Regions from separate parts of the Micromonospora sp. NPDC003816 genome, predicted to be linked through region 3. Evidence: riboswitches for the same ligand, from Rfam matches in the RefSeq annotation. Region 3 holds a riboswitch; each other region holds the start of a gene.
The links. A riboswitch is a leader RNA that binds a small molecule or an ion and turns the genes downstream of it on or off. The one in region 3 is predicted to bind cobalamin.
Positions count from the first base shown of each region.

Region 1: it holds a riboswitch for cobalamin, as region 3 does, so the genes downstream of both, metE (5-methyltetrahydropteroyltriglutamate--homocysteine S-methyltransferase) here and ACFYTT_RS03265 (ribonucleoside-diphosphate reductase subunit alpha) in region 3, are expected to answer to the same signal.
Region 2: it holds a riboswitch for cobalamin, as region 3 does, so the genes downstream of both, ACFYTT_RS30075 (ABC transporter substrate-binding protein) here and ACFYTT_RS03265 (ribonucleoside-diphosphate reductase subunit alpha) in region 3, are expected to answer to the same signal.
Region 4: it holds a riboswitch for cobalamin, as region 3 does, so the genes downstream of both, ACFYTT_RS23280 (energy-coupling factor ABC transporter permease) here and ACFYTT_RS03265 (ribonucleoside-diphosphate reductase subunit alpha) in region 3, are expected to answer to the same signal.

Region 1 covers NZ_JBIANP010000012.1:122,849-128,475, reverse strand. Annotated here, with positions in the region: gene ACFYTT_RS27195 (class I SAM-dependent methyltransferase) at 1-301, opposite strand, end outside; gene ACFYTT_RS27190 (ABC transporter ATP-binding protein) at 298-1,083, opposite strand; gene ACFYTT_RS27185 (ABC transporter substrate-binding protein) at 1,080-2,066, opposite strand; gene ACFYTT_RS27180 (iron ABC transporter permease) at 2,091-3,179, opposite strand; cobalamin riboswitch at 3,346-3,565, shown strand; gene metE (5-methyltetrahydropteroyltriglutamate--homocysteine S-methyltransferase) at 3,685-5,627, shown strand, end outside.
Region 2 covers NZ_JBIANP010000019.1:7,007-12,633, reverse strand. Annotated here, with positions in the region: partial or broken gene ACFYTT_RS30095 (ABC transporter permease) at 1-122, opposite strand, end outside; gene ACFYTT_RS30090 (ATP-binding cassette domain-containing protein) at 122-1,036, opposite strand; gene ACFYTT_RS30085 (hypothetical protein) at 1,148-1,621, opposite strand; partial or broken gene ACFYTT_RS30080 (TetR family transcriptional regulator) at 1,655-1,822, opposite strand; cobalamin riboswitch at 1,953-2,126, shown strand; gene ACFYTT_RS30075 (ABC transporter substrate-binding protein) at 2,157-3,140, shown strand; gene ACFYTT_RS30070 (FecCD family ABC transporter permease) at 3,212-4,204, shown strand; gene ACFYTT_RS30065 (ABC transporter ATP-binding protein) at 4,204-4,965, shown strand; gene ACFYTT_RS30060 ((2Fe-2S) ferredoxin domain-containing protein) at 4,962-5,627, shown strand, end outside.
Region 3 covers NZ_JBIANP010000001.1:756,211-761,837, forward strand. Annotated here, with positions in the region: gene ACFYTT_RS03260 (amino acid adenylation domain-containing protein) at 1-3,049, opposite strand, end outside; cobalamin riboswitch at 3,170-3,378, shown strand; gene ACFYTT_RS03265 (ribonucleoside-diphosphate reductase subunit alpha) at 3,513-5,627, shown strand, end outside.
Region 4 covers NZ_JBIANP010000007.1:304,550-310,176, forward strand. Annotated here, with positions in the region: gene ACFYTT_RS23260 (alpha-glucuronidase) at 1-1,555, opposite strand, end outside; gene ACFYTT_RS23265 (energy-coupling factor ABC transporter ATP-binding protein) at 1,587-2,453, opposite strand; gene cbiQ (cobalt ECF transporter T component CbiQ) at 2,450-3,193, opposite strand; gene ACFYTT_RS23275 (energy-coupling factor ABC transporter substrate-binding protein) at 3,193-3,522, opposite strand; gene ACFYTT_RS23280 (energy-coupling factor ABC transporter permease) at 3,519-4,211, opposite strand; cobalamin riboswitch at 4,241-4,446, opposite strand; gene ACFYTT_RS23285 (DUF2267 domain-containing protein) at 4,541-4,945, shown strand; gene ACFYTT_RS23290 (roadblock/LC7 domain-containing protein) at 4,950-5,369, opposite strand; gene ACFYTT_RS23295 (YncE family protein) at 5,558-5,627, opposite strand, start outside.

The DNA.
Region 1 (5,627 bases), on a different contig from region 3:
CGCCGAGCCGGATGACCGGGCCGTCGGTGACGGTCGCGGCGTGCCGGCGGGCCTCGGCGAGCATGCCCTCGGCCAGGTCGATGCCGGTGACGCGGTGCCCGAGACCGGCCAGGACCATGGCGACCTGGCCGGTGCCGGTGCCGACGTCGAGCACGTCCAGCGGTGCGGCCGGCAGGGCCTGCGCCCAGATCTGCGCCCAGGCCCGCTGGTCGTCGGCGAGCCGGTCGGGGCGCTGCTGGTACTCGTCGTACTCGGGTGCGCGGCCGGTCCAGTAGGCGTTGATGCGCTCCTGCGTGGTCATGCCGCAGTCCTCTCGTCGGTGCTCTCATGGATCGGGTGGAACAGCAGGTGGACGGTGCCGTCGAGGTCCAGGCGCCGGATGCCGATGCCGTAGACGGGCTCCAGGACGGCGGGGTCGAGGACCTCGTCGACGGTGCCGGCGGCGGCGACCCCGCCCGCGCCGAGCAGCACCAGGTCGTCGCAGTAGCGGGCGGCCAGGTTGAGATCGTGCAGCACGACGACCGAGCAGGTGTCCAGCGTGCGGACCAGGTGCAGGATCTCGTGCTGGTAGCGGATGTCGAGGTGGTTGGTGGGCTCGTCGAGCAGCAGGTGGGTGGCCTGCTGGGCGAGCGCGCGGGCGATCAGCACCCGCTGCCGCTCACCGCCGGAGAGCTGGACGAACGCCCGCCCGCTCAGGTGCGTGGCACCGACCCGGCTCAGGCAGCGGGCGGCGATCTCGTGGTCGGCCCGACCGGTCCGCTGGAACGTCGACAGGTGCGGCCCCCGGCCGAGCAGCACCAGCTCCGCCACGGTCAGGGCGGTCTCCCCGCCGCTCTCCTGCACGACCACGGCCAGCCGCCGCGCGGCCTCCCGGGCGGGCAGGGCGACCAACGCGTCGCCGTCCACCACGACCTGCCCGGTCCGGCTGCGCAGGGCGCCGTAGAGCAACCGCAGCAGCGTGGTCTTGCCGCTGCCGTTGGGCCCGATCAGGCCGAGGACCCGACCCGGCCGGGCGGTCACGCTGACCCCGTCGATGACCGGATTCGCGCCGTAGCGCCACGTGACGTCGGTGGCCTCGATCACGAGCCGTTCCCGAAGCGCTGCACGATCCGCTCCAGACCGTCGATGGACAACGGCGTCGGCGGCTCGGTGAAGTTGAACAACTGGGTCATGACCTGGCCGTTGCGGACCGCGTTGAGCTGCTGCGCGCCCGGCAGCCCGGTGAGCCCCTGCTCGACCGCGCGGGGGTCGCCGTCGCCGTAGAGCAGGATCAGCACGTCCGGGTTGCGGCCGAGCAGTTCCTCGACGGTGACCTCGAAGACCCGCTCCTTGACGTCGCCGAAGACGTTGCGGAAACCGGCGGCCGTCAACTGCGGGTGGGCCATGCTGCCGGTGCCGTACGCGTACGTGGTGCCGCCGCCGACGGTCGGGTAGAGCACCGCCGCGGTGCGTCCGGACCCGTTGCCCGCCTCGGCCTGGACCTTCGTCATCCGGTCCTGGAGCGCGGTGACCGCAGTCGACGCCTCGGTCTGGCGGCCGAACACCCGGCCGTACGTCTCCATCTGCCGGTAGATGTCGTCGAAACTCGGCACGGCGGTGCTGTCCGGGCACATCGCCGGCTCCTCCAGCAGCGGGATGTCCACCGCCGCGAGGGTGTCGCGGGAGAGGTTGTCGACCTCGCCGAGGACCAGGTCGGGCTCCTGGCTGATCACCACCTCCTTGGAGATCTGGAGGTGGCCGCTGGTGTCGGTCTTGTCGGTCAGCAACGGGATGCGGTCCAGCTCGCCCTGGGTCGCCGCGTCGTAGTACTCCTTCGGGTACTGCCCCGCCCGCGCGGTGACCCGGTCCAGCACGCCGAGCGCGTGCAGGTACGGCACGGCGGCGCTCTTGAGTAGCACGATCCGCTGCGGAGGGGCGTCGAAGGTGACGTCCACGCCGCAGTTGGTCACGGTGACCGGGTAGCCGGGGGCGGCGTCGGTCGGTCCGTCGGTGCCGCCGCCGCACCCGGCGACGAGCAGCACGCACGCGGAGGCGGCGGCGGTGGCGAGGCGGCGAGCCTTCAACATCGGTTCTCCTTGACGGACGGGCGTTCAGGCGCCGGAGGCGTGCAGACGACGGATCAGGACCAGCAGGAAGGGGGCACCGAGCAGGGAGGTGATGATGCCGATCGGGATCTCCTGCGGTGCCAGCAGCACCCGGGCCAGCACGTCGGCCCAGACCAGGAGGATCGCCCCGAGCAGCGCGGCCACCGGCACCACCCGGACGTGCGGTGCGCCGACGATGCGGCGGGCCAGGTGCGGCACGACCAGGCCGACGAAACCGATGCTGCCGGCGGCGGAGACCAGGATGCCGACGCTGAGCGAGACCAGCACGAGCAGCCGGAGGCGGAACCGGTCCGGCGAGACGCCCAGGGTGTGCGCGGTCTCGTCGCCGATGGCCAGCACGTCGAGCCGCCGTCCGACGACGGTCAGGTATCCGATGGTGCCGATCAGCACCACGGCGGCGATCAGCAGCAGGGCGTTCCAGCGGGCCAGGCCCAGCGACCCGAGGAGCCAGAACATCACCGACCGGGCACCCTCGGCGGATCCGGAGGCGAAGATCAGGAAGCTGGTGGTGGCGTACAGCGCGTACCCGACGGCGACGCCGGCCAGCAGCAGCCGGATGGAGGTGACCCGGCCGCCGCTGCGCGCGATCAGGAAGACCAGCAGCGAGGCGCCGAGCGCGCCGACGAACGCGCTGGTGGAGAGCGCGTACTGGCCGAAGCCGGCGCCGGCGCCGAAGAGGATCGCGGCGGCCGCGCCGCTGGAGGCGCCGGAGTTGATCCCCAGCAGGTACGGGTCGGCGAGCACGTTGCGGACCATGGCCTGCAAGGCCACGCCGCAGACCGCCAGCCCGGCGCCGACCAGCATGCCGAGCAGGACCCGGGGCAGTCGGACCTGCCAGACGATCGCCTGCTGCGGTCCGGTCCAGCTCACCTCGCCCGGCACGCCGACGAGCTGGTGCCCGATGATCCGGGCCACCGTGAGCGGCGGGATGCCGATCGCCCCGGCCCCGACCGCGACCAGGCCGGTCAGGACCAGGCCGAGGGTCAGCGCGAGCAGCCAGAGGCCGGTCCGGCGGCGCTGCGCCGCCACACCGAGCACGTCCGTCGGGCTCGTCGGCAGGGTGGTGACGCTCACCGCTCTCCCACGCAAAGTCGTTGTTCTTGCCAAGTCTTTGCAAAAAGCTAACACCAAGATCACGCCAGCGGAAGCCGGATGAGTCGTTGTTCACGCTCCGCTCGACCCCGTGTCGCCGTGCGGACATCACACCCGCGCGCCGGTCGTCACGCGTGATCCGGACGCTAGGATCCGAGACGGTACTGGTTCGCCCCGGCCGTCCGGTCGAGGCGTCGTAAGAGGGAACCCGGTGTGAGTCCGGGACTGCCCCGCAGCGGTGAGTGGGAACGACCGCCGTCACACGCACTGGACGCCCTGTCGGGTCCGGGAAGCGACGGCCAGTAGGAGACCGGCCCAGCCGGTCGCGCCCACGAGTCCGAAGACCTGCCCGTGCCGCGTGCGCAGCCGCGCACGCCGCCGTCGGCCTCGCGGGAGGGCCCGGGCGAGGTCGGTCGTCGCACCGTGCCCTCCCCAGCCTTCCCCGGAGCCGTACCGCCGGACCTCGAGGGAAGGGAACCCTGGCGACATGACCACTCCGTTCGGCACGAGCACCGTGCTCGGCTATCCGCGCATCGGCCCGCGCCGTGAACTCAAGACCGCAGTCGAGGGCTACTGGGCCGGCCGCATCGACGAGCCGACCCTGCGGGCCACCGCCGCGCAGGTACGCGAGGAGACCTGGCGTACGTTGCACGACGCCGGCCTGTCCGCCGTACCGTCCAACACGTTCTCGCTCTACGACCACGTGCTCGACGCGGCCGTCACGGTCGACGCCGTACCCGACCGGTTCCGCCGGCTCGGCCTCGGTGAGCTGGACACCTACTTCGCCATGGCACGCGGCACCGCCCAGGAGCCGCCGCTGGAGATGACGAAGTGGTTCGACACCAACTACCACTACCTGGTGCCCGAGATCGGCCCGGACACCGCCTTCGCCGCCCGGGCCGACACGCCCCTGACCGATTACGGGCGGGCGCGGGCGCTCGGCATCACCACCCGTCCGGTGCTGGTCGGCCCGGCCACCCTGCTGCTGCTCGCCAAGCCCACCGCCGACGCGCCGGACGGGTTCCGCCCGTTCGACCGGCTGGACGACCTCGTCGACGTCTACGCCGACCTGCTGACCGCGCTCGCCGACGTCGGGGTGCCGTGGGTGCAGCTCGACGAACCGGCGTACGTCGGCGACCGGTCCGACGCCGAGATCCGCGCCCTCAGCGCCGCCTACGCCCGCCTCGGCGCGCTGACCCACCGGCCCCGCCTGTTCGTCGCCGCCTACTTCGGCGAACTCGGCGACGCGCTGCCCGCCTTGCTGGACACGCCGATCGAGGCGATCGGGTTGGACCTGGTCGCCGGTCCGGGTGACCTGGACCGGCTCGCCGGCCACGGCGCGCTGCCGGGCCGGACCGTGGTCGCCGGGCTGGTCGACGGCCGCAACGTGTGGCGGACCGACCTGCGGGCCGCTGCGGCTGTCGGCGCCACCCTCACCGGGCTCGCCGACAGCGTGGCCGTGTCCACCTCCTGCTCGCTGCTGCACGTGCCGGTGGACCTGGCCGCCGAGACCGAGCTGGACCCCCGGCTACGGGACCGGTTGGCGTTCGCCCGTCAGAAGGTCGACGAGGTGGTCGCGCTCGGTCGGGTGCTGCGCGACGGGGTGGGCGAGCTGCCCGCCGCGCCTGCGCCGGTGCCGGCACAGTGGCGCGACGACGCGGTCCGTGCCCGCCTGGAGGCCCTACGGCCCGAGCACACCCGACGCGGCCCGTACCCGCAGCGCGCCGAGGCCCAGCGCCGACGCCTCGGGCTGCCCGTGCTGGCGACCACCACCATCGGGTCGTTCCCGCAGACCGAGGCGTTGCGCCGGGCCCGGGCCGAGCACCGGGCCGGTCGCCTGGACGCGGCCGGCTACGCCGAGCGGATGCGGGCCGAGATCGCCGAGGTGGTGGCCGAACAGGAACGCCTCGGGCTGGACGTGCTGGTGCACGGCGAGCCGGAGCGCAACGACATGGTGCAGTACTTCGCCGAACACCTCGACGGCTTCGCCGCCACCGCCCACGGCTGGGTCCAGTCGTACGGCTCCCGGTGCGTACGCCCACCGATCCTGTACGGCGACGTGACCCGGCGCGCACCGATCACGGTGACCTGGTCCCGGTACGCCCAGTCCCTCACCGACCGGCCGGTCAAGGGCATGCTCACCGGTCCGGTGACCATCCTGGCCTGGTCGTTCGTCCGGGTGGACCAGCCGCTGGCGGAGACCGCCCGGCAGGTCGCCCTGGCCCTGCGTGACGAGGCGCGGGACCTGGAGGCGGCGGGCATCCGGATCATCCAGGTCGACGAGCCCGCCCTGCGGGAACTGCTGCCACCACGCCGCCGGGACCACGCCGGCTACCTGGACTGGTCGGTGGCGGCGTTCCGACTGGCGACCAGCGGCGTCGCCGACGCCACGGCGATCCACACCCACCTGTGCTACTCGGAGTTCGGCGA
Region 2 (5,627 bases), on a different contig from region 3:
AGGCCCAGCGTCCACGCCGGGAACCGCAGCCGGTCCCGGCGCAGCATGAACCTGAGCAGGGTGCCGGTCCCGGTCGCGGAGGAACCGGTGCGTACCGGGCCGCGCGGCGTCGTCGTGGTCATCACGCCACCTCCGTGGCCGAGGCGTGCGCGGGCTGGTCGCCGTAGTGACGCAGCAGCAACTGCTCCAAGGTCGGCGGGCGGACGGTCAGTCCTTGCACCTCCAGGTCGCCGAGCCGGCGCACCACGGCGGCGAGGTGCTCGCCGTCGACCTCGAAGCGGAGGTGGCCGTCCTCGGCCCGCAGTCCGTGCACACCGGCCATACCGGCCACCGCGTCGGCGGGCTGGTCGGTGACCACGTCGACCGACGTACGGGTCAGGTGGCGTAGCTCGGTCAGCGAGCCGGTCTCGACGATGCGGCCCTGCCGGATGATCGAGATCTGGTCGGCGAGCACCTCGACCTGCGCGAGGATGTGACTGGACAACAGCACCGACCGGCCGGCCTCCTTGGCCTCGCGGATGCACTCCTGGAACACCGCCTCCATGAGTGGGTCAAGCCCCGCGGTGGGCTCGTCGAGCAGCAGCAGTTCCACGTCGCTGGCGAGCGCGGAGATCAGCGCCACCTTCTGCCGGTTGCCCTTGGAGTAGGTGCGGCCCTTCTTGCTCGGGTCCAGCTCGAAGCGTTGGCACAGTTCGTCGCGGCGGACCGGGTCGGCACCGCCGCGCAGCCGGGCGAACAGGTCGATCGCCTCGCCGCCGGTGAGGTTCGGCCACAGTTCCACGTCGCCGGGGACGTAGGCGAGCCGACGGTGCAGGGACACCGCGTCCGCCCACGGGTCACCGCCGAGCAGCCGGGCCTGGCCTTCGTCGGCGCGCAGCAGGCCCAGCAGGATCCGGATGGTGGTGGACTTGCCGGCGCCGTTGGGGCCGAGGAAGCCGTGCACGGTGCCGGCGGCGACGTGCAGGTCCAGCCCGTCCAACGCGCGGATGCGGCCGAAGGACTTGGTGACGTGTCGGATGTCGATGGCAGCAGTCATCGCGGGAGACCTCGTTCGAGGAAGGCCCGGCACACCGGGCCGGAACGGATGCCGCCGACCGGTGGGACCGGCGGTGGAAGGAGGGGCCACGCCCAGAGGGCAATGTGGTGACTACGGTGCAGCGGTGTCCGCGCCGGGGGCGGCAGGCGGATCCGGGACGTACATCAGGTACTCGTCGAGCATCGACCGGTCGACGAGCAGCCCTTCGGTGAACAATTCCAGGGCCGGCAACGTGAGATCGTCGATGTAGCGGCGGAACAGGGCCGCGAACTGGTCCGGGGCGGCACCGGCTCCGTGCAGGGTGAACCAGAGCACCATGCTGCCGGTGGCCTGGTAGGCCAGATACCGCGCACGGGCGGCGGGCTCCCGGCTGGGCTTGATCACACCGGCGGACTCGGACGTGGAGAGGTATTCCTCCGCGTCGGCGATCATGTGCTCGATGAGTGTGGCCGCCAGCTCACCACCGGCCTGCATGCTGCGCAGCAGGTATCGCACGATCGGCGCGTACTGCTCGACCTCCGCCAGTTGCGCCAACAGGGTCGTGCCGGTGCCGTCGGTCAGTGTCTTCGCCTTCTGCTCGCGCATCACGGCGAGCACCTGTTCGTCGCAGGCGCGACGCAGGCCGTCCTTCGAGCCGAAGTGATGAACGATCAGACCGGCGGCGACACCGGCGTCGGCGGCGATGGCGCGCAGCCCGGCACCGAATCCCTCCCGAGCGAAGCGGGAGATGGCGGCGTCACGGATACGGCTCGCGGTGGCGAACTCGCCACCGCGCCCTGCCGACATCACGTCGTCCGACGCCACGACACCAGATTAAACACCCGTTCAACGATCCCGCAATGGCCGTCCCGGGGCAGGCGGAGCCGACGTGGACTCCCGCCATGATCTAGGCCACTGACGGTGCTGCCTGCGTTGGTTAGGGTGACCTCGCCGTGGTGCTCGGGAAGCCGGTGTGAAACCGGTGCGGCCCTCGCCACTGTGATCGGGATGCTGGAGGCCACCGCAAGGTCACTGGGCGTATGCCTGGGAAGGCCGGCCACCGGCGCACCACCCGTCAGCCAGGAGACCGGCCACGGCACCTGTACGACCCGTCCACGAGGTGCTGGAAGGTGGTCCCGCTATGCGGTTCCCTGCGTCCTGGCGCGTTGCTGCGCCGCTCTCCGTCATGCTCGCCCTGGTCGGCGGATGCTCCGCGACCGGCCACAGTGAGCCGACTGCCACGGCCCCCGCCGCCGGGCCGGTCTCGGTGACCAACTGCGGCACACCGGTCACGGTCCCGAGCCCTCCGGCGCGGGTGGTGACGATGAACCAGCCTGCCACCGAGATCATGCTGGCGCTCGGCCTGGAGGACCGCATGGCCGGCACCGCCTACCTCGACGACGAGGTGCTACCGGAGTACGCCGCCGCGTACGCGAAGGTGCCGGTGTTGGCCAAGGAGTACCCGTCGAAGGAGAAGTTGCTCGAACTGGAGCCCGACTTCGTCTACGCCTCCTTCGCGAGCGCGTTCGGCGACGAGGGGGCCGGTGACCGCGCCGACTGGCAGAAACTCGGCGTGGGCACGTACGTCTCCACCGCCGGATGTCCGAAGGAGACGCGACCGGCGAAGCTGGCGATCGACGACGTGTTCACCGAGATCCGGGAGATCGCCACGATCTTCGGCGTCGTGGAGCGGGCCGAGACGCTGATCGCCGACCAGAAGCAGCGCATCGCGAACGTGTCGGCGGGCGCGAAGGGCACGCGGGTGCTCTGGTGGGACGGCGGCAACGACGCGCCCAGTGCCGGCGCCTGCTGTGGCGGCCCGGCGATGATCATGTCTGCGGCCGGGGTCACCAACATCTTCGACGACCTGACCGGCAGTTGGGCCGACACCAACTGGGAGGCCGTCGTCGAGCGCAACCCCGACGTCATCGTGCTCGTCGACGCGAGCTGGGACACCGCCGCCGACAAGCAGGCGTTCCTCGAGAAGCACGCGGCGCTCAGGGACCTGCCGGCCGTCAAGGGCAAGCGGTACGTCACCCTGGCCTTCTCCTCCACCGCGGCCGGGGTGCGGAACGTGCTCGCCGTGGAGGCGCTGGCCCGGGGCGTCGGCGGGGTGAGCAGCTGACCACCGTCACCACCCGGCCGGCGCAGACTACTCCGGCGAAGCCGGTCCGAGCGGTGCGCATGGTGGCCGTGGTGGTCGTACTCGCGGGTGGCCTGGTGTTGTCGGTGGCCGCGGCCGTGACGGTGGGGCCCGCAGACCTGTCGCTGGGCACCGTGTGGCTGGTGATCACCGATCATCTCGGCCTGACGAGCGCCGACGTGCCGCTGCTGCGGGACCACATCGTGTGGGAACTGCGGCTGCCGAGGGTGCTGGGCGCCGCCGTGGTCGGGGCCGGCCTCGCGGCCTGCGGGGCGGTCATGCAGACCGTCACCCGCAATCCGCTCGCCGACCCGTACCTCCTGGGTGTCTCCTCGGGGGCGTCGCTGGGTGCCGTGGCCGTCCTGGTCCTGGGACTCGGCGCGGGTGCCGTGGCGCTCACCGGGGGCGCGTTCGTGGGGGCGCTCGCCGCGTTCGCCGTCGTGGTCGCCGCCGCCGGCCGGCGCGCGGTCCTGCGACCGACCCGGGTGGTGCTGGCCGGCGTCGCCGTCGCGCAGCTCTGCGCCGCGCTGACGACGTTCGTGATCATCTGGGTGGCCCATCCGCATGCCACCCAGAGCATCACCTTCTGGCTGTCCGGCTCGCTCGCCCGCGTCGACTGGACCGCACTGGCGTGGGCGACGCCGCTGCTCGCGGTGGGGTTCGCCGTGATCCTCCGGTTCGCCCGTGCGCTCAACGCGTTCGCGTTCGGCGAGGAGGCCGCCGCCGCCCTCGGCGTGGACGTCCGGCGTGTCCGGTGGCTGCTGCTGGTCACCACGGCGCTGCTGACCGCCGTGCTGGTCTCGATAAGCGGCGCGATCGGGTTCGTCGGCCTGATCCTGCCGCACGCCGTGCGGCGGTTCACCGGCCCCGACCACCGGCGGCTGCTGCCGGTCGTCGTCCTCGCCGGAGCGATCTTCCTCATCTGGGTGGACACTGCGGCCAGGACCCTGTTCGACCCCCGCGAACTGCCGGTGGGCGTGCTGACCGCCCTGCTCGGGGTGCCCGCGTTCGTGCTACTGCTGCGCCGAGGGGACCGGAACACCTGATGCTGGAGATCCGCGACGTCTCGTGGTCGGTGCCGGCCGCGCGACTCCTCGACGGCGTGACGTGCGCGGCGCCGCGCGGCACCCTGGTCGGACTGCTCGGCCCCAACGGGTCCGGCAAGACCACCCTATTGCGGGTCGTCGCCGGGTTGATCGCCCCCCGATCCGGGACCGTGACCGTCGCGGGCGACGACGTGGCCGGGCTGCCGCGTGCCAGCGCGGCACGGCGGATGGCCCTGCTCGCCCAGTACGCCGAGACCGACCTCGACCTGACCGCGCTCGACGTGGTGCTGCTCGGCCGCACCCCGCACCGCCGCTCCCGCTGGTCGGACACCGACACCGACCGGGCCGCCGCCGCCGACGCGCTCGACCGCGTCGACATGACCGGGTACGCCCACCGCCGCTGGCAGACGCTCTCCGGCGGGGAACGCCAACGGGTCCAACTCGCCCGGGCCCTGGCCCAGGAACCGCAACTGCTCCTGCTCGACGAGCCCACCAACCACCTCGACATCGGCCACCAGCTCCAACTGCTGGGCCTGGTCCGTCGCAGCGCCGTCACCACTCTCGCCGCCCTGCACGACCTCAACCTGGCCGCGATGTTCTGCGACCTCGTGGTGGTGCTGCACCACGGTCGGGTCGTCGCCACCGGAACGCCTGCCGACGTGCTGACGCCCGCGCTGCTCGCCGACGTGTACGCCGTGGACGCCGACGTGACGGTCCATGATGGACGACCGGTCATCACCTACCGGGCCCCGGCAGTATGAACGTCCTGCTCGTCTCGCGCGGGGCGGCCCACCACGGCGGCCACGACGCGATCCACCGCCTCGCCGCAGCGGTCGCCGAGGCCGTGGGCGTACCGGTGCGGGCCTGTTTCCTCGACGGCGCCGAGCCCTCCCTGCACGCCGCCCTCGACGCCGTACCGGAGCATGACGAGGTCCTGCTCGTGGCCGTGCACCTGCCGCCCGACCGGTACCTCGACACCTGGCTCCGCCGCGCGGTGGCCCACTGGCGTACCACCCGGGACCGGCAGGTACGCGTGCTGCTCGCCCCGCCGTTGGCGACACAGCCCGCGCTGGTCACAGCAGTCAGCGACGCCGTCACCGGCGACCACACCACGCTCGACGGCAACCCCGGACCGTTCCGCAGCCCCGCCTGGTCGCAGATCACCCGACACCGCCGACACGTGCTGGTGTGCCGTGGGCCGCGCTGCACCGCGTACGGCGCCAACCAGGTCGCCGCCACCCTCGGCGACCGCCTGAAGGCGAACGGCCTCGGCGACGACGACGTCCTGGTCACCTCGACCGGTTGTCTGTTCCCCTGCAACCTCGGGCCGCTCGTCGTCGTGCATCCCGACGACACCTGGTACGAACACGTGGACGCGGACCTCGCCGTCCTCATCGCCGACGTGCACCTGCGCGACGGCACA
Region 3 (5,627 bases):
TGGTCTTGACCGACCCGAGCCAGCGGGGCGTGCCGTCGGGGCGGGGCGGGAACGCGGCGGCCAGTGATCGGGCCTCCACCGGGTCACCGAGGCCGGTGCCGGTGCCGTGCGCCTCGACGTACGAGACGGCGGCCGGGTCGAGCCCGGCGTCCGCGTACGCGCGGGCGATGACCTCCCACTGCCGCTGCGGATTCGGGGCGAGCAGGCTCAACGACCGGCCGTCGTTGCCGACGGCGGTGCCGGCGACCAGCGCGAGCACCCGGTCCCCGGCGGCGTACGCGTCGTCGGGGCGGCACAGGACCAGCGCCGCGCCGCCCTCGCCGGGCACGAAACCGTCGGCGTCGGCGTCGAAGGCGCGACACCGCCCGGTCGGCGACAACGCCTCGGCGGCGTCCAGCAGCCGGTAGGCGGTCTCGGTGAGGTTGAGGTTCACGCCGCCGACCACCGCGATGTCGCACTCGCCGGTGGCCAGGCTGCGCGCGGCCAGGTGCAGCGCGACCAGCGCCGACGAGCAGGCGGTGTCCACCGCGATCGCCGGGCCGGCGAGGTCCAGCGTCTGCGACAGCCGGGCCGCGACGAGATTGCGCAGGTTGCCGACCAGCGCCGATGGTCCGGTCACCGCACCGGTGGCGGCCAGCAGCTCGGGGTAGGCGCTCTCGCCGACGGCGGCGAAGACGCCGACACGTCGGCCCTGCCGGCGCGGGCCGGCGTACCCGGCCCGTTCCAGCGCCTCGTACCCGATCTCCAGGAACAGTCGGGCGTGCGGGTCGGTGAGCCGGGCCTCCTCGTCGGAGAGCCCGAAGAAGTCCGCGTCGAGCTGCATCGGGTCGTCCAGGAAGGACCCCCAGCGAGGTCGGCCGTCCTGCGGCGTCCACCGGTGCTCCGGCACCGGCCGCACCGCGTCGACGCCGTCGACGAGCCCGCGCCAGAACTCGTCCGGGTCGTCCGCGCCGGGGAACCGGCAGGCCATCCCGATGACCGCGAGCGGCGTCGCGCCGGAGCGGTCGTCCGGTGCCGGTGGGACGGGACTCCCGAGCGGTGCCGTCCGGGTCGCCGACGGCCCGGCCAGGATGCGGTCGGTGAGCGCGGCGACGGTGGGACAGTCCCGCAGGTCCGCCGGATCGAACGTGGTGCCGAGGGCGTCCTCCAGCCCGGCCAGCACCTCCATCGCCGTGAGCGACGACCCGCCGATGGCCAGGAAGCGGTCGTCCGCCGCGATGGTGTCGGCGGGCCGGTCCAGCACCCGGGCCCAGACCGCCCGGACGACCTGCTCGACCCGTCGCCGGGACAGCGGCCCCGGGGACGGCGGCGCGGATACCGGGTGTGGGTCCGTCGAGGTCGCCGGTGGAGTGGGGTCGGACGTCGACGGGCGTGGGCGGCTGGTCGCCGCCAGGTGCCAGCGGCGTTCCCGGTCGGCGAAGTCACCGGCCAGGTAGCGTTCGCGCATCCGTCGCCGCCGCAGCTTGCCGCTGGTGGTGCGGGCGAACGCGCCGGGCGGAAGCGGCAGCACCCGCACGTCGTGGTGCCCGGCCGCCTCGGCGACCCGGGCCCGCGTGGCGTCGAGCACCACGGCTGCCCCGGCGGGCGGACGGGCCCAGGCCACGAAGACCACGATCCGCTCGCCGCCGCTGTCCGGGTCGGTGCAGCCGACCACCGCGGTCATCGTGGCCGGCAGCCCGGCGGTCGCGGCGGCCACCGCCTCCAGGTCGGACGCGTGGAACGTCCGGCCGTTGACGAAGATCACGTCCTTCGCGCGGCCGGTCACACAGAGCCGGCCGGCGCGCTGGAAGCCCAGGTCACCGGTGCGCAGCCAGCCGTCCACGAAGGTCTCCCGGCTGGCCTGCGGATCCCGGTGGTAGCCGCGCGCCACGTTCGGGCCGCGTACCTCGACCAGGCCCACCCGCTCCTCGGGCAGCGGACGGTGCCGCTCGTCGACGACGCGTACCTCGCAGCCGGGCACGGGGTGTCCCAGGTCCATCAGCTCCACCGCGTGCGTACCCGGCGCGGTGCTCACCGCCCGGCCCTGGCTCAGCGCGGCACGGTCCAGCACCAGCGGCGCGGCGACCTCCCCGGGCGGCGGGAAGGTCACCGCGAGGGTCGCCTCCGCCAGGCCGTACACCGGTCGCAGGGCGGCCGGGGCGAGCCCGGCCGGGCGGACGTGCGTCAGGAAGGCCCGCCACACCGTGGGGGAGATGGGCTCCGCGCCCACCACCACGCACCGGACGCGGCTCAGGTCGAGCGTGGCGAGAAGATCCGTCGGGACCCGGCGGACCGCCAGCGCCAGCGCGAAGTTCGCCGCCGAGAGCAGGGTCGCGCGATGCCGGTGGGCGGCGGTGAACCACAGTGCCGGGCGCTTGGCGAACGCCATCGGAGGTACGCGGACCTGCGTGCACCCGATGGCCAGCGGGGTCAGGTGGGTGCCGATCAACCCCATGTCGTGGAAGTACGGCATCCAGGTGACCAGCACGTCGTCCGGCCCGGCGCCGCTGGCCAGCCGGGACTGCTCCACATTGGCCAGCACGTTGGCGTGGGTCAGCTCCACCCCGCGCGGCGTGCCGGTGCTGCCGGAGGAGAACTGGAGGAACGCCACGTCGTCGGGGTCGGCGGCGAACGACTCCTCCAGCGGGGGGCTGGTACGCAGGTCGGCCAGCCGCAGCACCAGGCCCGCCAGCCCGTCGGCGACCGCCCCGGTGGCGTCGTCCACCACGGTCACCGCGTCGGCGAGCAGCTCGCGCACCGCCCGTACCCGGGCCGGTTCGGGCGGCAGCGGCACCGGGACCAGCCCGGCGGCGAGCGCCCCCCAGAACAGCGGCTGGAAGTCGTCGCCGGCGTCGGCGACCAGGATCACCGGGGTGCCGGGGATCACGCCGGCCGCCCGGTAGCCGCCCGCCACCCGCAGCGACTCGTCCCGCAACTGCCGCACGGTGACGGTGCGCTCGGTGCCGTCCTCGCGAACGTGCACGACCACCTGGTCGGGTGCGCGATCCGCGGCCTGGACGAGGACGTCGAGCAGTGTCCGTCGGTCGCCGGGTCCGGCCGCAGTCTGCACGCGACGATGCTAGTGGGCATGATCGAGTACCCGGCCGACGGTCGCCGGGATGCCCGTCATCTGACACGCGACACGCCCGGCACAGCATCTGGTGTTGCCATCTCCGCACCGCACCCATATATGGTGTGCCCCGTAGCTGGTTCGACCGCCGCTCCACGGCGGTCGAGGCAAGAGGGAACCCGGTGTGAATCCGGGACTGCCCCGCAGCGGTGAGTGGGAACGACCGCCGTCATCACGCACTGGACCCGCCAGGTCTGGGAAGCGACGGCCAGTAGGCGCGAGCATCAGGCCCACGAGTCCGAAGACCTGCCAGCGCGCCGCACGCGACGTGTGCGGCGGTCGAAGGCCGCGTGGGACGGCCGACGCCAGGAGCTGGTCGTCACGGCAGCAGTGCCGTCGGCAGACCGGCGGCGTCCTCCCGCGCGGACCCGACGATCTCGGGGACAGGCGTGAGGAGGGGAACATGACGGTGACCCAGGAGCAGGCGGGGCCGGAGCAACGCCGGCACGTCATGCAGGTCCGCAAGCGGAACGGCGACACCGAGCCGGTGGACGTCAACAAGATCGTCAAGGCGGTCGAGCGGTGGGTCGCCGACCTGGACGAGATCGACCCGCTGCGGGTGGCGACGAAGACCATCAGCGGGCTGTACGACGGCGCGACCACGGCCGAGATGGACAAGCTCTCCATCCAGACCGCGGCCGAACTGATCGGTGAGGAGCCGCAGTACTCGAAGCTGGCGGCCCGACTGCTGGCCGCGTACGTGGACAAGGAGGTCCGCGGACAGCAGGTGGCCAGCTTCAGCCAGTCCATCCGGTACGCACACGGCCTGGGCCTGATCGGCGTCGACACCGCCGCGTTCGTGGCCCGCAACGCCCGCAAGCTGGACGACGCCGTCGACCCGGCGGGGGACCTGCGCTTCGAGTACTTCGGCCTGCGCACCGTCGCCGACCGGTACCTGCTGCGGCACCCGCAGACCCGGCTCGTGGTGGAGACGCCGCAGTACTGGCTGCTGCGGGTCGCCTGCGGCCTGTCCCAGACGCCCGGCGAGGCGATCGGCTTCTACCGGCTGATGTCCAGCCTGGCCTACCTGCCCAGCTCGCCGACGCTGTTCAACTCCGGCACCCGGCACACGCAGATGTCCTCGTGCTTCCTGGTCGACTCGCCGCGCGACGAGCTCGACTCCATCTACGAGCGCTACCACCAGGTCGCGAAGCTGTCCAAGTTCTCCGGCGGCATCGGCATCTCCTGGTCCCGGGTGCGCGGTCGGGGCGCCCTGATCCGGGGCACCAACGGCAGGTCGAACGGCATCGTGCCGTTCCTCAAGACGCTGGACGCCGGGGTGGCCGCGGTCAACCAGGGCGGTCGTCGCAAGGGCGCGGCCTGCGTCTACCTCGAACCGTGGCACCCGGACGTGGAGGAGTTCCTCGAACTGCGGGACAACACCGGCGAGGAGTCCCGTCGTACGCACAACCTGAACCTCGCCAACTGGATTCCGGACGAGTTCATGCGTCGGGTCGAGGCGGACGGCGACTGGTCGCTGGTCGACCCGTCGGATGCTCCCGAGCTGCCCGACCTGTTCGGTGAGGCGTTCGACGAGGCGTACCGCGCGGCGGAGAAGAAGGCGGTCAAGACCGTCAAGGCCCGCGACCTGTACGGCCGGATGATGCGGACGCTCGCGCAGACCGGCAACGGGTGGATGACCTTCAAGGACGCCTCGAACCGGCTCTCCAACCAGACCGGTGCCCCGGGCAACACCATCCACCTGTCGAACCTCTGCACCGAGATCCTGGAGGTCAACGACGACGCCGAGACGGCGGTCTGCAACCTCGGGTCGGTCAACCTGGGCGCGCACGTCACCGCGGACGGGGTCGACTGGGAGCGGCTGCGCGCGACGGTGCGGACCGCCGTGGTGTTCCTGGACCGGGTGATCGACATCAACTACTACCCGGCCGAGCAGGCGGCGGCGTCGAACCCGCGCTGGCGCCCCGTCGGGCTCGGGCTGATGGGCCTCCAGGACGCGCTTTTCACGCTGCGCCTGCCGTTCGACTCCCCGGCCGCCCGGGAGCTGTCGACCCGCGTGCAGGAGGAGATCTTCCTGACCGCGTTGGAGACCTCCGCCGGGCTCGCCGAGCGGTTCGGCCCGCATCCCGCGTACGCCGAGACCCGCGCCGCCCGGGGTGAGCTGCACCCGGACCTGTGGGGCGCCGAGGTCGGCCAGACCGAGCGGTGGGCCGCGCTGCGCGAGACGATCGGTCGGCACGGCCTGCGGAACTCGCTGCTGGTGGCGATCGCCCCGACCGCCACCATCGCCTCGATCGCCGGCTGCTACGAGTGCATCGAGCCGCAGGTGTCCAACCTGTTCAAGCGCGAGACGATGTCCGGCGAGTTCCTCCAGATCAACACCTATCTGGTCCGCGAACTGAAGGCGCGCGGGCTGTGGACGGCCCCGATCCGGGAGCAGATCAAGCGCGCCGAGGGTTCCGTGCAGGGCGTGGTCGAGCTGCCCGCCGACGTACGCGAGCTGTTCCGGACCGCGTGGGAGCTGCCGCAGCGGGCGCTGATCGACCTGGCGGCGGCC
Region 4 (5,627 bases), on a different contig from region 3:
GCGTCCGCCGCAGCAGCTCGGGATCGGCGCTGGCCGCCGGATCGAAGGTCAGGTCTATCCACTCGTCGAGCACGTCCTCCGGGCGCAGACGCGGGTCCCAGGCGAGCCGGCCGTAGGCGTACAGGTTGGCCTGGGCCAGTGGGTGACCGGTCCAGAACGGGTCGTCGCCCACGTTGGAGACGGCGGCCAGCCCGCCCCCGTCGGCGGCCACGTCGGCGACCGTCGGCCCGTCCTCGCCCCACGGCGTGAACCGCAGCACCTCGTGCCACCAGGGCGCCAGATAGCAGACGTGCCGCTGCTGCCCGGTGTACTCCTGGGTCACCTGGAACTCCACCGCCAACCGGGTGTCCGGCATCGCCGTGATCACCGGTGACACCGGCTCCCGGGTCTGGAAGTCCAGCGGACCGTGCTTGACCTGCACGATCACGTTGTCCCGGAAGCGACCGTCGAGCGGGGCGAAGTGGTCACCGGCGGCGCGGGCCCGGTCGGTGGAGCGGTCCCGCCAGTCCTGCCGGTGGTTGTAGACGAAGGCCCGCCAGTGCACCACGCCCCCGTACGGTGCCAGCGCCTCGGCCAGCAGGTTCGCCCCGTCGGCGTGGTCGCGGCCGTAGCTGAACGGGCCGGGCTGTCCCTCCGAGTCGGCCTTCACGAGGTATCCGCCGAAGTCCGGGATGCGGGCGTAGACCCGGGCGGTGGTCCCGGCCCACCAGGCACGCACCGTCTCGTCGAGCGGGTCGGCGGTGGGCAGCCCACCGACCATCACCGGCGCGGCGAAGTTCACCGACAGGTGCACCCGGATGCCGTACGGACGCAGGTCCTCGGCGATCTCGGCGACGTCGTCGAGCCGGTCGGTGAGCAGCCGCGCCTCGGTGGCGTGCACGTTGACGTTGTTCACCGACACCGCGTTGATCCCGCACGCCGCCAGCAACCGCGCGTACGCCCGCACCCGCGCCCGGTCCGGATGTGCCCGGCCGGCACGCCAGAGGATCGACCCGCCGGCGTACCCGCGTTCGACCTGGCCCATCACCGGATGCACGTCGACGTTGTCCCAGTGGTTCAGCATCCGTCGCCGCATCACCGGCCGGTACGCCCGCGCCGGATGCGGTGCGCCGAACGCCGACTCCCCGAGCCGGACCACGTGGAACAGCCCGTGGAGCAGGCCCGCCGGTGCGTCGGCCAGCACCACCGTGACCTCGCCGTGGCGGACGACCGCGTATCCCTCGGGACCGAGCGGACCGCCACCGGCGGCGTCCAGGTCGGCCCGCGCGGCGTCGAGGACGCCCTGCGTCCCGTCGCCGTCCACTGTCGATGCATGGTGGTCGGTCAGGGTGAGGACGAGGTGGGCGGGTGGGCCGTCGGCGGACCGGCGGACCGTGCCGCCGTGGGTGGCGCAGGCGGTCCGGACCTCGTGCCACACGGTGTCGACGAGCAGGCCGTCACCGTGGACGAGGGTGTGCCGGGAACCGACGGCGCGGAACGCGGCCGGCGGCAGCCAGGCGGGGTGGACGTCGGTCGGGTCGGAGCCGGTGTCGCGCTCCGGGCAAATCCGTCGCATTACGCAGATCGTAACTAAGTCGATCGATGCGTCAAGGTCCTTCCGGAACCTTTCGGGCGGTACCGACCGGAGTCTCCAGGAGCCGCGCCAACTCCCCCGGGGTACGCGGACGGGCCCCGGCCAGGCCGGGCACGCGGTCCAGCAGCCGATGCACCACCGGTGCCCACGCCGGAGTCAACGCGGCACCGTCGAGCAGGTCCCCGCCGCCCAACTCGGCGCCGGACACCCCCTGCCGGATCCGGCCACCCGCCACCAGCACCCGTTCGTCGGCCCACCGGTACGCCAGGTCCACGTCGTGCGTGGCGAGCAGCAGCGTGGTGCCGGCCCGGTGCAGGGCGTCGAGCGTGCGCAGCAACGCCTCCACCCCCGACGGGTCGAGTCCGGCGGTCGGCTCGTCCAGGATCAGCACCCGGGGCCGCAACGCCACCGCCCCGGCGATCGCCACCCGCTTACGCTGGCCGTACGAGAGCAGGTGGGTGGGACGGTCGGCGAGGTCGCCGATCTCCAACGCGGCCAGCGCCTCGGTACACCGCTGCCGCACCTGCGCGTCGTCCAGACCGAGGTTGACCGGCCCGAACGAGACGTCCTGGAAGACGGTCGCGGCGAACAACTGGTCGTCGGGGTCCTGGAGCACCAGCTGCACCTGCTGACGGACGTCGAGCAGCCCCGCCCGGGTCCGGCGCAGTGGCACCCCGCCGACCAGCACCGTGCCGGCGTCGGCGGCCAGCGATCCGACCATCAGCCGGAACAGGGTCGTCTTGCCACCGCCGTTGGGCCCCAGCACGGCCATCCGCCGCCCGGCCGGCACCGACAGGTCGGCGCCGGTCAGTACCGGACGCTCCGCCTCGTACCCGAAACTGACCCCGCGCAGCTCCAACAGCGGCGGATCGCCGCTCACCCGAGCACCACCAGCATCCGGGTGGCCAGCACCACCGCCGCCAGCAGCAGCACGGTGACGACCAGGAACGCCGCCGACGGCTGGCGGACCTCGGTGCGTACCGCCAACGAGCCGGTGTAACCGCGCAGCGCCAACCCCTCCTCCCAGCGCCGGGCCAGCGAGAACGCACGGACGAAGACCGCGCCGGCCTGCCCGGCCAGCGACCGGTAGGTGCTGGCCCAGGTCCGGTAACCCAGCCGGGCCGCCTGGGCCTGCCGCACCGCGTGCACACTCTCCAGCAGCAGGAACAGCATCCGATAGATCAGCGCGGCCACCTCGGTGACCGCGCTGGGCACCCCGAGACGCTGGAGCCGGGGCAGCACGTCGGCCAGCGGCGTGGTGGCGGCGAAGAGCAACAGGCAGAGCAGCGCGGCGCAGGCCCGACCGGCGGTCGTGGCGGCCGTCGCGAGCCCCTCCGGCGCCCACCGGACCTGCGTCGGACCGGAGACCGCCACCAGCATCGGCACCGAGCCGGTCAGGATGAACAGCAACGGCGTCCGGGCCACCCGCACCAGCAGACGCGGCGGCAGCGCCGCCGGCCCGAGCAACGCCACCGCTGCGGTCAGGCCCACCACCAGGGCGCCCGGCCACGGCGGCAGGAGCAGGGAACAGCCCAAGAGCCCCAGGGCCAACAGGGCCTTCTCCACCGGGTGGCGGCGTCGCCAGGGGCTGGCGTACGCCGCCACGTCCAACGCGAGCACTAGTCGGTGGTCTTCTCCCCGGTCGCGGACTGCTCGCCACGCAGCCGCTGCCGGGTCCGGGCCACCCCGAAGTAATAGCCGAGGAACCCGGCACCGAGGGCGGCCTGAAGCGCGAACAACGCCGACTCGATCTCACCCGACGGCGGTTCGTAGATCGAACTGAACCACGGCTCGTAGTCGGGATGGTCGTTGACGATCGCCTCCTCGGCGAGGGCGTCGGCACCGGCGAACGGCTCCTCGCCGCTGCCGAGCCCCAGCACCAGCGGCGCCACCGCCAACGCCACCACGGCGAGCAGCAACAACAGGTTGGTCCGGCCGAACGACTTCACGCCACCGCTCCCTGGGTCGTCGGGGCCGGACGGCGCAGGATGCCGAGCCGGCGGAGTTCCTGCGGGCTCACCCGGACCAGCAGCCGGACCACCAGGACCGTGAGCAGCCCCTCGCTGATCGCCAGCGGGATCTGGGTGACCGCGAAGATGGACCCGAACTTGGCCAGCGCGCCGACGAAGCCCGAATCCGGGTCCGGGAAGGCCAGCGCGAGCTGCGCGCTGGTCACGCAGTACGTCGCCAGGTCGGCCAGGGCAGCGGCGAAGAACACCGAGATGCCGAGGCCGCCACCGAACCGGCGGATCAGCGCGTACACGCCGAAGGCCACCCAGGGGCCGACGATGGCCATCGAGAAGACGTTCGCGCCGAGCGTGCTCAACCCGCCGTGCGCCAGGAGGAGCGCCTGGAACAGCAACACGATCGTGCCGAGCACACTCATCACCGGTGCCCGGAACAGGATCGCGCCGAGACCCACACCCGTCGGATGGGAACAGGAGCCGGTCACCGAAGGGATCTTCAGCGCCGACAGGACGAAGGTGAACGCCCCGGCCGCGCCGAGCAACAGCTTCGCGTCGGGGTTCGCGCGGACCTGCTGGACCAGGTTGCGCGCACCGTGGATGACGAACGGTGTCGAGACCGCGAACCATGCCGCCGCCTGCACCGGTGGTAGGTAGCCCTCAGCGATGTGCATGAGTCGACCTCCCCTTCCAACACCTCGTGGACGAGATCACATGTCGGGGTCGGTCTCCTGGCTCCCGGATCGTCGCGTACTCCGGCCTTCCCAGGTCCTCCACGGACCCAGTGGCGTACAAGTCGGAGTGAACTCCCCGGTCACAGTGGCGAGGGCCGCGCCGGTATCACACCGGCTTCCCGTTACCGCGACGGCGCGACGTTATCCGTTCCGCACACCGACGCACAAGACTCGTCGATGCCACCGCGACCGTACGCGGGTGAAGAGTGCCGTTTGTCACGACGATTCACGGGTAGACGCCAGATCCGTTGCGAGAAGGGGCCGACCGGTTGGACGAGAACGAGTTCATCGACTCCGTGGCGCACCGCACCGGCGCGTCGACGGAGCAGGCGACCGCCATCGCGCGCGCCACCCTGACCACGCTCGCCGAGCGGATCGACGGCGGCGAGGCACGGGACCTGGCCGACCGACTCCCGGAAGGGCTGCGGGCGTACACGTTCGCGCCCAGCGAGACCGCCGAACGCTTCGGGCTCGACGTGTTCGTCGACCGCGTCGGCGGCCGTGCCGACGTCGATCCCGACCTGGCCGAGGCCGGCATCCGGGCGGTCCTGGACACCATTCGAGGTGACGTCGCCCCCGCCGACCACGACGACGTCATCGCGAACCTGCCGGCCGAACTGTGGCAGGTGGCCAACCCGGCGCCGTCGTACGACGCGCAGCGCGACCGCGGCTAGCGGGTCACCGCCCGGTCAGGTGGGGCGCCGGCTCCACGTACACCGGCAGATGGTGCCCGGCCCTGGCACAGAAGAGGGCGACCTCGTACGCCATGTCCCCCACCTCCGCCGAGCCGTCGATACCGACGGTGAGGATCGCCCCGTTGCCGGTGGTGGCGTGGAACAGGAACGCCCGCGACATCTGCACCACCACCTGGTGCAGCTCACCCTCACCGCACAATCGGGCGGCGGCCAGACCGAGCGCCTGGAGCCCACAGACCACACTGGACAGTTCCTCGGCGATCTCCTCGTCGATGCCCCGCGAGGCCCCCAGCATGATGCCGTCCGGGGAGAGCACCACCGCGAACTTGGCGCCGGGCACCCGATCCACGATGTCGTCGAGCGCGTCGTTGAGGTTCTCGGCGGTGACCAGGGCATGGGTCATAAGGGCGCTGTCCTCTCGTCGAAACTCCTACGTTCGTACCAGAGAAGACGCGGCCTCAGGAGCCCACTGGTGGCCCGATCCTGTTCTCCGATCCCCCTAACGTACGACGACGCTGGTCACCCTAATCGGACGGGTCGGACGTCCCGGTCACACCGGGAATCCCTCTTCTGACCGACGGTGACACCCGCTCAGGACGACGGCACCGGACCCCGCAACCCCACCAGGCCGGGCACGGCGACACGACCCAGTTCGGCACCG